DNA from 3 places in the Alteromonas sp. McT4-15 genome. Region 1 is predicted to be linked to each of the others. Evidence: predicted binding sites of a transcription regulator. Region 1 holds the regulator's gene; each other region holds the start of a gene.

Region 1 (4,137 bases):
AAGTCGATGCTAAGTCACAATTTGTTGATGGAAAAAATAAAACATCGTTGTTCAAAGATGATGTTCTAATTACTCAAGGCTCGCTTGTGATTAATGCCGACGAAGTTGAAGTTATCGCGACAGCGGGCGAAGGCAGAGAAGTGTTTGTCGCACGCGGTAACCCTGCGAGCTATACGCAAGAGCTTGAAGATGGAACGCCAGTATCCGCTAAGGCGAATGAAATTCGCTACGAAGTGATTAATCGGGTGATATCGCTTACCGGGAAAGCGGAGCTGAAACAAGACACCAGTATGGTAAAAGGTGACAGCATTACCTTTGATATGATTACCGAGCAACTGCTTGCAACCGGTGGCGATGACGACAACGGTGAAGGAAGAGTGACAACTGTTTTCACTCCTGAAGCAATTCGCAAGACGAATGCTAAAGACAACGAACAAGATAACGAGGGCAACCAATAGCAATGGCTACTTTGAGCGCAAGAAACCTTGCTAAGGCGTATAAATCACGCCAGGTTGTCCGAGATGTCAGCCTCAGTGTATCGACAGGTCAAATTGTAGGCCTGTTAGGCCCAAATGGTGCTGGTAAGACCACAACATTTTATATGATTGTTGGGCTTGTTCCTCTTGATAAGGGCGCCATTGAAATTGACGACAACGAGTTAACACATCAGCCCATGCATGAGCGTGCACGCCGCGGAATTGGCTACCTCCCGCAGGAAGCATCTATATTTAGAAAGCTCACTGTGCATGAAAATATCATGGCAATTTTACAAACCCGTAAAGATTTAAATTCACAGCAGCAAGAGGAAGAAGCCGATGCGCTACTTGATGAATTTAATATTAACCATATACGTAATAGTACGGGGATGAGTTTGTCAGGGGGAGAACGCCGCCGAGTGGAAATTGCGCGCGCCCTTGCAGCTAAACCACAATTTATTTTATTGGATGAACCCTTTGCTGGTGTTGATCCAATATCAGTAAATGATATAAAGAAGATTATTCAACATCTTCGAGATAGGGGTATCGGTATCCTTATCACTGACCACAACGTACGAGAAACATTGGATGTTTGTGAAAAAGCGTACATTGTGAGTCATGGCGAGCTTATTGCGCAAGGAACTGCGGAACAGGTTTTAAGTAATCAAAAAGTAAGGGATGTATACCTAGGCGAACAATTCAGGCTATAGTTAGTGTAACCGGATTGTCATTTTTCAATCTCGCTCAGGTATATTCAATTTAGAGCATTTAAATAAGACGTAGATGAAACCATCTTTACAGCTAAAATTTAGCCAACAACTCACCATGACACCTCAGTTGCAGCAGGCCATTAAACTGTTGCAGCTTTCTACGCTCGATCTTCAACAAGAAATTCAAGAAGCGTTGGATTCAAACCCGCTATTAGAAGTTGAAGAAGGCCACGACGAGCCTCAGCTTGAAAAAAATAACATCGATAATGATGACAGTGGGGTAGAAGCTTCTGCCACTGCATCAAGTGATACTTTGGAAGCTGGCGACGCACTAGAAAAAAATGATCTTCCAGACGAATTGCCAATCGATAGCACATGGGATGAGTATTATTCAGCATCGTCTGCGCCGGCACCAGGACCTGCCAGTGACGACGAACAAATTTTCCAAGGTGAAACGACTGAGGACATACAAGAACATCTATTGTGGCAGATGCGCCTCACCCCTTTTTCTGACACTGACCGTGCCATTGCAATGGCTATCATTGATTCTATCGATGAGTCAGGGTATCTAACCGTTACTCTTGAAGAGATTTTAGAGGCGGTTAACGCGCAAGAAGCCTCTGGCGAAGATGAAGAGGAACTCATTGAAATGGACGAAGTAGAATGTGTATTAAAGCGCATTCAAATGTTCGATCCCATTGGTTCTGGATCGCGCACCCCACAAGAATGCTTGATGGTACAGCTTCGCCAATTCGCAGATGATACACCATGGCTTGCCGAGGCAAAGCAGTTAATAGAAGACTATTCTGATTTGCTGAGTAGCAAAGATTACCGCACCTTAATGCGCAAGAGCCGATTGAAAGAAGATCAGCTTCGCGAGGCTATGCGTTTGCTGCAAACCTTGAATCCTCGCCCAGGTAGTGCTTTAGTTACTAAAGAACCTGAGTACGTTATTCCAGATGTATCGGTTACCAAAAAGAATGGCCGTTGGGTGGTTGAGCTGAACCCTGATAGCCTGCCAAAACTTAGCGTCAATCAACAATATGCCGCAATGAGTCGCCGTGCGAAGAACAGTAGCGATTCACAATTTATCCGCTCACACATGCAAGAAGCCAAGTGGTTTATCAAAAGCCTAGAGTCGCGTAACGACACACTGATGAAGGTAGCAAATTGTATTGTGCAGCAACAAATGGGCTTTTTTGAACATGGCCCAGAAATGATGAAACCAATGGTATTAAATGATGTCGCAGAAATGGTAGATATGCACGAATCGACTATTTCACGTGTGACAACACAAAAATACATGCATACCCCTCGTGGCATCTTCGAGTTGAAGTATTTCTTCTCTAGCCATGTTGCAACGGAGTCAGGTGGTGAATGTTCATCAACCGCCATTCGTGCATTGATCAAAAAACTAGTGGCAGCTGAAAAACCCAGTAAACCACTAAGTGATAGCAAGATTGCTTCATTGTTGGCCGAGCAAGGCATTAAAGTTGCCCGGCGGACAATAGCAAAGTACCGGGAATCGTTATCGATCCCGCCGTCGAACCAACGCAAGAGCCTTATTTAACGGGCTTAATAATATAAGGAAGACGAAATATGCAAATCAACCTTACTGGTCATCATGTCGAAATCACCGACTCTTTGCGTAATTATGTCGATACGAAGTTCAGCAAACTTGAACGTCACTTTGATCACATTTCTAATGTGCATGTCATCCTGAACGTTGAAAAATTAAACCAAAAAGCAGAAGCGACAGTTCACTTAAGTGGCGCTGAAGTATTCGCATCCTCAGAAAATACCGACATGTATGCGGCGATTGACAGCATGGTTGATAAACTCGACCGGCAGGTAATCAAGCATAAGGAAAAACTTAAAAAGCACTAGTAGTTAATTAAGTATGGATATACAAGCCATCGTAAGTCTGGACCGCACTGAATGTGCGGTTCAATGTAATAGTAAAAAGCGTATTTTAGAGATCATTGCCGATATTGCTGCTAAGAACAACGCGCATATCGACCAGTCGACAGTACTGAATAGTTTGTTGGCGAGAGAACGAATGGGTAGCACAGGTATCGGAAACGGCATTGCCCTTCCCCATGGTCGCTTAGCTGGCCTTGATAGAGTTATTGCCATTGTTGTTACCAGCACACCAGCTATTGATTTTGATGCGCTAGATGAAAAACCTGTCGATATTTTCTTTGCACTATTAGTACCTGAAGAACAAACCGAAGGTCATCTACAAACACTAGCCACAGTCGCAGGCAAACTGAGTAATAAAGACACTATTAAAGCAATAAGGCGTGCTACCACAAGCGATGACATTATAAATGCGTTAGCGTAACTCGCTGCTATACAACATTACTGCATTAAGCGCTTAACAGTGTAAAGGGAGAATATAAGTGAAGCTGATTATTATCAGTGGTCGTTCGGGCTCAGGAAAATCAATTGCACTGCGCGCTCTTGAAGACTTAGGGTATTACTGCGTTGACAATATTCCGGTTAACTTGCTCCCTACGCTAACGCACACAGTGGTTGATGAATACGATCAAGTCGCCGTTAGCATAGACGTACGTAACCTGCCTAAAAATCCAGACGATTTAGTAGAAATACTTGATTACCTGCCTTCGTCTTGGTCGATGACCATTGTGTATATTGATGCTAGTGATGATGTGCTCGTTAAGCGTTTTAGCGAAACACGCAGATTGCACCCGCTGGCCAAGCTCAACAAGTCTCTCTCTGAAGCCATTCGCGCAGAGTCAGCGCTGCTGGCCCCTATTGTCGAGCGAGCCGATCTCTATTTGGATACCGACAAACTCACTATTCATCAACTCGCTGAGCTAATACGCGAACGTATTCTTGGTAAGAAAAGCTCGCGATTAGTGCTTGTGTTTGAGTCATTCGGCTTTAAGCACGGCATTCCCAAAGATGCAGACTATGTATTTGATGCA
Region 2 (4,137 bases), on a different contig from region 1:
AGCACATCGACAACTGTTACCGAGATAGCGCCTTGAAGGCTGTTGGTCTGATTGGCCGCAGCATCACCCGAAAAGTCATTCGACGAATCAAGACCAAATTGAATGGACTGATTGCCTATGTTAATGGCGTTGCCCGCTAACCCCGTAATCGGTTGCAGGTCTGCTGTTGTTTCACGCGATGTGGTCGTGTTAGCCGATTTCGTTGCCGCCGTATTCTCGCTTAGTACCACGGTAATAATGTCACCTACTTGACGTGCGGTAACATCCGAATACAAGCTGTTAGCCAGATGAGGTCTAAACAAGGAGCCGTCTTCAATAACGGTTTCTTCCGGATAATTCGGCACGACAGGCGCATAAAACGGGTCATTCGCCTGAACGCGCTCATCAGTAGTACTCTGACAGGCGCTAAGCAGTGAGCAAAGCATAATGAAAATGGCGCAACGCATTTCAACCTACTCCTACAGCTGTTGAATAACTTGACCAAGCATCTGATCAACAGAGGAGATAACTTTCGAGTTCATCTCATAAAGACGTTGGCTTTCAATAAGGTTTACCAATTCTTCTGTCACGTTTACATTCGACGTTTCCAGCGTACCCTGAGAGATCATGCCAAGACCCTGCAAACCGGGGATGCCTTGTATAGGCGCACCACTTGATGCCGTTTCAACGTAAAGATTTTGCCCAGTGGGTTGCAAACCAGTTGGGTTGACAAAGTCGGTCACATTCAACTGTCCAAGTAGCTGAGGCTCTGCTTGTCCTCGAATACTTACGCTGATCTGACCGTCTTGTGAAATCGTGATTTGCTGCGCATCAGGAGGGATCGTGACTTGAGGTTGTAACAAGTAACCTGCACCTGAGGTAACAATTTGTCCTTGGTCGTTTAGACTAAATTGCCCATTACGGCTGTACGCTAATGTGCCATCTGGCTGAAGTATTTCGAAATAGCCACGGCCTTGTATAGATAAATCTAACGCATTTTCGGTTGTTAGTAGATTCCCTTGCGTATGTGCTTTTTGCGTAGAAACCACTTTCGAACCTGAACCTAGCATTAGTCCCGAAGGCAGCTCAGTATCTGCTGACGAACGGCCACCTGGCTGATTGATATTTTGATATAACAAGTCTTCAAACACGGCACGGTCTTTTTTAAAGCCAACCGTTGATGCGTTTGCCAAGTTGTTAGATACCACAGCAACATCAGTTTGTGCGGCATCAAGTCCGGTTTTACTAATCCACAGTGCTGGATGCATGTTAACCTCCGACGTTGCCTATCAAGCAACAAATCTTAAAATACGTTTACAGAATTCGTAGCAGCATGTTGCCGCGAGTATCTAATTCTTCCGCTTGCTTCATTACTTTTACTTGAAGCTCGTAATGGCGCTGAAGACTGATCATGTCGACCATTTCTTCTACGGCATTCACGTTCGACCCCTCTAGCATGCCTGACATCACTTTCACGTTAGCATTGGGATCTGCTATTGAGCCGTCTTCCATTCGAAAAAGACCGTCTCGACCACGCTCCATATCAGCGTAGTTAGGGCTGACAAGTTTCAGTCTACCCACCTCTTCAATAACGTTGGCGGGTGCGCCGAGTTGTCGCATAGACAATGTGCCATCAGAAGCAATATTCAAGTTGTCCAACGGCACTGGAAGAAAAATTGGACCGTTGTCGCCTAATACAGGGCGTCCTTGAACATCTGTCAAAATTCCGTCGTCGCCTAACTTGAAGTTACCATTTCGCGAGTACGCTTCTTGCCCGTTTTGGTCTTGAACCGCAAACCACCCGTCCCCTTGAATTGCAACATCAAGGTCGCGTTCAGTCTTGATCATCGGGCCAGACTCGTAATTATTTGAAGGGCTCTCTGTCATTGAAAATACTCGGGTTGGCAAGCCTTCACCGTACGCGGGCATTGACCTTGCCTGCTCTAACTGAGCACGAAAACCTGTAGTCTGCGCATTGGCTAAGTTGTTCGCGCGTACACCAGTACCTAAAAGATCTTGAGAAGCGCCACTTGCTGCGATGTAGAGAAGTTTGTCCATGACTGACTTTTGACTCTGATTAAACCTTACCCTTGATTTTGCAAAGGCAATGCCAATGTGTAGAGTTTGTAGCCAACAGGCTTATATGACGTTGTAGAGGTATGAAAAATATAGAAAAATAAAGAGGCCGCGCAGAGGCGACCTCGTGAAGTAATATGAATTTCGCCGACGAAAAAGCGCTTAATTATTGCCGCTTTTCTGCCGCCCTATCCGCCTATCGAATATTCAGGATAGTCTGGTTAAGCGAGTTGTTTACTTCAAGCGCTCGAGAGTTTGCCTGGAAGTTACGCTGAGCGATAATCATGTCGATTAGCTCAGTGGTCAAGTTTACGTTCGCTTGCTCTAGCGCTGATGAGTTAATTTCACCAAAGGTACCCGTGGTAGCTTCACCTGCTAGTGCCTCACCAGACAGAATACTTTCTTTCCACTGCGTGCTACTTTCCTGAGTAAGGCCCTGCTCATTAGAGAAGCGTACCAAGGCTACACGCACGATAGGTTCAGACGTACCGTTTGAGAAAGTTGCTCGCACAAGGCCATCTGGACCAATATCAATCCCCGTCAAACGGCCCACTGGCAAACCATCTTGCTCAAGAGACGTTACCTCGAATGCTGACGCGAACTGAGTAGGCTCATTCGGTGTTGCACCATTAACATCAAGGTTAAAATCAATGCTAATTTGTTGCGATGGATCTGAACCGTTCGCCAAAATAGTGGCACCAAGTGCCTCTGTTTGCATCTTGAAGTCTAGTGTTGCAGTACCATCTGGCGTTTCCATCCCAACAAAGTCACCACCTTGCGAGAAGATGAGCTTGGAGGCAGTCACTGCGTTACCCGTATTTGTCCCCAAAACGTTCACTGCCGTGGCAGGGTCAGTATCAGCGCCAGCAGAGTCGGTCATGTCAACCAAGGTATCGTCAACGGCTGTTGCAACATACCATTCGTTATCTACACCCGCGGTGCCGTCTTTAATAAAGTAGTATGTCATTACGTGGCTATCACCTAATGAATCGTACACTGTCACTGACGTTGCCGCGTTGTAAGTTAAGGGGTCTTCTGGGTTAAAATCTGCTGGATCAAGTGCTGAATCACCCGCCGGTAGGTTCATTCTAATATCGACTTCAGAAGTTTGCTGCGGCGAACCCGAAGAGTCAGGAATTCGCACGGGCTCAGTGGTACTTAATGCAACCGATGCACTCGTGCCATCAGCGTTCACTGGAAAACCTAGCAGGTTGTCACCATTACTGTTAACGACAAAGTTATCACTATCTAGCTTGAACTGGCCTGCGCGAGTGAAAGAAAAATCGCGAGAGGTTATTTCAGGTACAGTGGCAAAAAAGCCATTGCCGGTAATCGCCAAATCTAGTGAAGTATTGGTAAATTGCAAACTACCTTGTGAAAACTGCTGTGCAACTTCTTGCGTTAATACACCATCACCCACTTTGGTTTTACCACCCGCCAACAGTGATGCCGCATATACGTCACCAAACTCTGCACGTGATTCCTTAAAGCCAACTGTATTTACGTTTGCGATGTTGTTGGCGGTTACATCCAAATCTTTTTGTGCGGCAGATACGCCACTCAGTGCAATATTAAAAGACATTATTGATTCTCCTACTAACTGCCGATTTGAATGACGTCATCAAGATTGATACTGACATCACCATCCAAATTCAAAATTACGCCTTGACCACTAACGGCCAAACTGACACTTCCCACATGGCGGTTTACGGCTGTGTTCAACTGAACACCTTCACCGTTCAACTCACCGGTAGCATTGATTACATACTCGCCTGGGGTGACATCATTGCCATGCTTGTCTTTGCCATCCCATTCAAATTCGATGTTGCCAGCAGTTTGGGTGCCAGCATCAATTGTTTTAATTACTTCGCCGTATTGGTTTTCAATGGTAATTTTCATGTTCTGAACTGTCTTCTCGTTCACAACTACCCCTGAAATGCCGTCACCTTGATTTGCCATATAGCCCACGTTGCCTTGCACCAATACGTTTTGACCAATAAGGCTAGAGGCTTGAAGCGCTTGGTTTGATGTCATGGAAGCAGCGAACGACTCAAACTTTTCATTTAGCTGTGAAATACCATC
Region 3 (4,137 bases), on a different contig from region 1:
GTATGCACCGCGTGACTGAGGTCGAAAGACGCTTTCTCCGACACCTGCGCAGACGAGAACTGACGTAAATCATTGACGATTTCTTTTACTCTGTCTGCGCCTTCCATGGTGCCATCCACCAGCGAATTGAGATCTTTGATGGCCTTTTCCAGACGCATGTTTTCACGCATCTCGCGCAGCGCGTCACGGCTTTCACCGCTGGCTACCGCATCAAAGTAAGTGCTGAGTTTATCGGTGTAACGACGTAACACGTGCATGTTGCCATACACAAAGCTGATGGGATTGTTCAGCTCGTGGGCTACACCTGCCACCAGACGACCCAGAGAAGCCATTTTTTCTGACTGAATAAGTCGTTGCTGGGCGAGCTGTAATTCAGCATGGGCAATATTAAGCTCTTTATAGGCTCTTTGCAGCTCACCAAGAGGGCGTCCTACCAGCACCATGCCCACAGACTTACCGCGGTGATTTAAGCGCGCCGTACAATTTACCGATAACGGTACACTGCCCGACTTGCCCTGTAATTCCAGCTCGTAGTCGCGCACAGACTGAGCACGCAGGCGTTCGTAAAAGCCCTGTACCTTGTCGTGCAACTCCGGGGCGATAAAGGTTAAAATAGAACGACCAATCAGAGCCGATTCAGACTCCCCCACCAGCTCGGTTAATGCCCGGTTTACGCCTTCAATGATACCGTCGTTATCACACACGACGAGCACATCGTTCATAGCACTTTGAATACTGTCAGAAAAGCTTTTGGCCTCTTCCAGCTCAACGTTTTTTTCTTCGACTTCGACCTGTGACTGCACCAGATCCGCATAGGCTTCATCCATTTTCTGGATGACACTTACCCAGGCATCTTCATTCTGAATGGCTTGTACCGGATTGAAGTCTAAAGAGTCTGACATATCTGCAGCGTGTAATTATCTATACAGGCACTATACCTGACGGGATTCGGCCCGCAAGGCTGACAAGGCATTTTCTCGTTAAAAGCAGGGCGGATTGCTCGCCCTGCACGGTATTCCCGGCGAACGATTAAGGCCTTGGACGGAACATAACCTGCCCGGTTTTATTAGCAATTTCCACCTGCGCGACTTTTTGATAAAAGCCGTCAGAAAAGAACGTTTCATATTTAGGTACTGTCACAAATACGCCCACCCCTTCTGAATCACGATGCTCAAGTAAGACACTGTCGATAGCCCGCATCAGCAGATGACCAAGACCGTGTGACTGATAGTCCGGATGCACCGCAATGAACGACAGCAGATGATACTTTTCAGCTGGCATGGCAGAACGAATTTTTTCCTCTTTCTCGAGCATTTGCCGGGTGCCGTAATACCCGGTGGTCAGCAGCATTTTTAACCGCCAGTGCCAATAACGCCCAGCCCCTGCAGCATTGTCTGGCCCCGTGAGGCAGGCAACAGACAATAATCGCCCCTCATCAAACAGGCCAATAATGGGTTGCTCGGCTTCCCAGAATGCGGTGAGTTCTTCGCGAATAGCCGACCGTAACCGCGATTCGTAGCCTTCTTTTTCACTCTGGAATATTTGTAAAAAAATTGGATCGTCGTGGTAGGCGTTGTAAATGATGGATGCAGCCACTTTCAGATCTTCCGCTGATAAGTATGCTGCTCTGATTTTATCCAGGTTTTGTTGGATTTCCGCTTGTACCATAGCCTGTCTCCCGTGTTGTGGTGATGCGTAAACGCCTGTTTTGCGACCCGGGCCGCCCTCTCACTCAACCGCTCAGCGCTGCCGCTGAACAACAGCAAACTGAAAACAACAAGATTGGTCTTAAGAGATACGTAATAGACGCACAAAAAGTGCATCAGTTCCCCACTCTAGCCGAAAAAATAACACCATGTAAATATACCGTTAACAATATTTATACATTTAAATAAGTTTAGCGATGATAATTGAGTACAGTGATCGGGCAGGTAGTGCAACGAGCCATCATTAATGATGGCCGGCCAGACAGCAACAAGCCCGATAAACGGGATGTTTATCGGGCTTGTCAGTAAGTGTAAACGGTGGGCGGATTAGATTTTACGGACCGCTTCTTCACCCCAACCAATTAAGCGATTATCTTTGAAGACCAGGGGAGTACACTCGTCCTTGGTGGTGATACCGTCGTCCTCGGTACGCTGCGTGCGATAGTAAAGAATCCGGTAAACGTGATCGCCCTCGCCTACCATTTCGTTGAAGTCGGCTACACCCATCTTACGGGTAACGTCTTCAAAGTGCGCATTCACTTCCAGATTGCTGATATGTTTACGATTATTATACTCACGCTGCTCCCAGCTGGCCTGGTAATGTTCTTTGTCATCACCTCCTACGGAAATGACACAACCAGACAGTAACATGGGTGCTACCAGAGCAGTACAAAGCATTAATTTTTTCATAGTGGTTCCCTGTTGAAAAATAATAAGTCACTAATGAACTTCAGGTAATCAAGAATGAGGCCAACTATAACTTATTGAATTTTAAAGAAATTAAAAAATAACCACTTGGCGGCGGTGCTAACTATCGGTATGATTAGCGAAATTTTCGTTGTTTTGACTAACTGACTAAAGGCCAAGCCCGCCTGGTGTGTTGGTCACCAGTAAAGAGTAAATGCATGTCCTCTAAAGAAAACCATAAAACCCTGGTCGAAATCTGCCATTTATTGGCGGCCGAGGGCTTAACGCCGGGTGTAGGCTTATTGCGTGGTAAAGCGCCTTTCAAGGTAAGCGTGCTGGACGCCATTGAGGCGATAAAGGTCTTTAATCAGCAGAATGTGCAGGTCAAAGCCCAACCCAAAACACCGGGCGACAAAGAGCGCATCGCTGAGCTGGAAAAACGGGTGGAACAGTTAGAGCAGGCCCTCGCGGTGATGGAGAGCCGGCTGGCAAAGCTCAGTTAAACGGCTGGCGTCAGGCCATCAATAAAGGTCGCCAGATCAGGTGCCAGACAACGAGTGGGCAATTTCCCCACCTGTTCCAGTACTACCTCACCTGAGGCATTATCTACAGACAAAATAAAGTCGTCTTCATCGGTTAAGCCAAAAAATAACGTGGGCGGCTGTTTTAGTCGCTGCTTCATTAACAAATGGCCAATCAGGTTTTGTTGTAGTCGCTCGAAGTCCTCTTCACTGCAAACCTGCAATAATTCACAGTTGCCTTGTTCAGCCTTAACCGGCAGATTAAAACTCCAGTAAGTGGTAAAGAATTTGCAAAATTGCTCGTTCAGCGTGATGTGCAAGGCGTTTTCGATATTGGCAAAGGTATATTCACCTTCCATCGGCACGGGCTGCCAGGTGCAGGGCTCTCCCTGGCTGGCGTTCCCCACATAACAGGGGGATGCTAATTCCGCTTCAAACTCAGTGGTCATCAGCGCGGGATGAGACGCTGCCGCTTGTTGTAAATCGCGCATTAACTTATGCAATGATTGTTGAACTATATTCTCCATTGCGATTCCATATCAGGTATACTAAACCTCTATAGTAAAGAATTTATGGCACTTTAAACACCAGCTTGGCATATTGAATGCGCGTGCCATGATTAATCAGTGGTAAAAAGTTACAGGACAGCATGACAGTAAAGCACTCTTCGTCACCGTCTCTTCCCGCCAACCTGACACTGGGTCAAAAGGTTGACTACATTGAACAGTACACGCCTGAGCTGTTGCAAGGTGTGCCGCGCTCGCTAAGCCGTGAACAAATTGGCGTTTCACAGCCCCTGCCTTTTGGCGGTGTGGATATCTGGAACGGTTATGAGCTTTCGTGGCTTAATCCGAAAGGCAAACCGCAGGTCGCCATTTTGCAATGCCAGGTGCCAATTGATTCGCAAAACCTTATCGAGTCTAAGTCTTTCAAGCTTTATCTGAACAGCTTCAATCAGTCGGTATTTGGCAGTGCAGATGAAGTGGCCCGACACTTAAGCAAGGATTTATCGGCCTGTGCCCAGGCACCGGTTAAGGTGCAATTATTCAGCGCCGGTCAGTTTGGCGCCCTTCACCTTGGTGAACTCGACGGCACCGTGATTGACGATCTGGACATTGAAATCAATGCCTATGAGCCGAGCCCGGAGCTGCTCACAACCGGCGACCAGCAGGTTTCTGAAACCCTGGTGAGTCATTTATTAAAGTCTAATTGCCTGATCACCA

Evidence for each region. Region 1 encodes sigma-54, which starts transcription at its own class of promoters, with help from an activator protein. Its sites were predicted from a motif close to GTTGGCACGNNNNTNGNNT; they were not measured.
Region 2: flgF (flagellar basal-body rod protein FlgF) is a predicted target of sigma-54. The motif match lies at 2,076-2,094, and genes of this name have one in related genera.
Region 3: LHL20_RS18825 (DUF3192 domain-containing protein) is a predicted target of sigma-54. The motif match lies at 2,443-2,461, and genes of this name have one in related genera.

What each region holds. Positions count from the first base shown of each region.
Region 1 covers NZ_JAJALG010000007.1:65,314-69,450, reverse strand. The annotation lists gene lptA (lipopolysaccharide transport periplasmic protein LptA) at 1-458, shown strand, start outside; gene lptB (LPS export ABC transporter ATP-binding protein) at 461-1,186, shown strand; gene LHL20_RS07675 (RNA polymerase factor sigma-54) at 1,260-2,756, shown strand; gene hpf (ribosome hibernation promoting factor) at 2,786-3,073, shown strand; gene ptsN (PTS IIA-like nitrogen regulatory protein PtsN) at 3,087-3,530, shown strand; gene rapZ (RNase adapter RapZ) at 3,589-4,137, shown strand, end outside.
Region 2 covers NZ_JAJALG010000003.1:112,872-117,008, forward strand. The annotation lists gene flgH (flagellar basal body L-ring protein FlgH) at 1-446, opposite strand, end outside; gene flgG (flagellar basal-body rod protein FlgG) at 459-1,247, opposite strand; gene flgF (flagellar basal-body rod protein FlgF) at 1,294-2,037, opposite strand; gene flgE (flagellar hook protein FlgE) at 2,252-3,637, opposite strand; gene LHL20_RS03795 (flagellar hook assembly protein FlgD) at 3,652-4,137, opposite strand, start outside.
Region 3 covers NZ_JAJALG010000043.1:2,128-6,264, reverse strand. The annotation lists gene LHL20_RS18835 (PAS domain-containing sensor histidine kinase) at 1-902, opposite strand, end outside; gene LHL20_RS18830 (GNAT family N-acetyltransferase) at 1,030-1,668, opposite strand; gene LHL20_RS18825 (DUF3192 domain-containing protein) at 2,034-2,396, opposite strand; gene LHL20_RS18820 (hypothetical protein) at 2,612-2,896, shown strand; gene syd (SecY-interacting protein) at 2,893-3,441, opposite strand; gene queF (NADPH-dependent 7-cyano-7-deazaguanine reductase QueF) at 3,564-4,137, shown strand, end outside.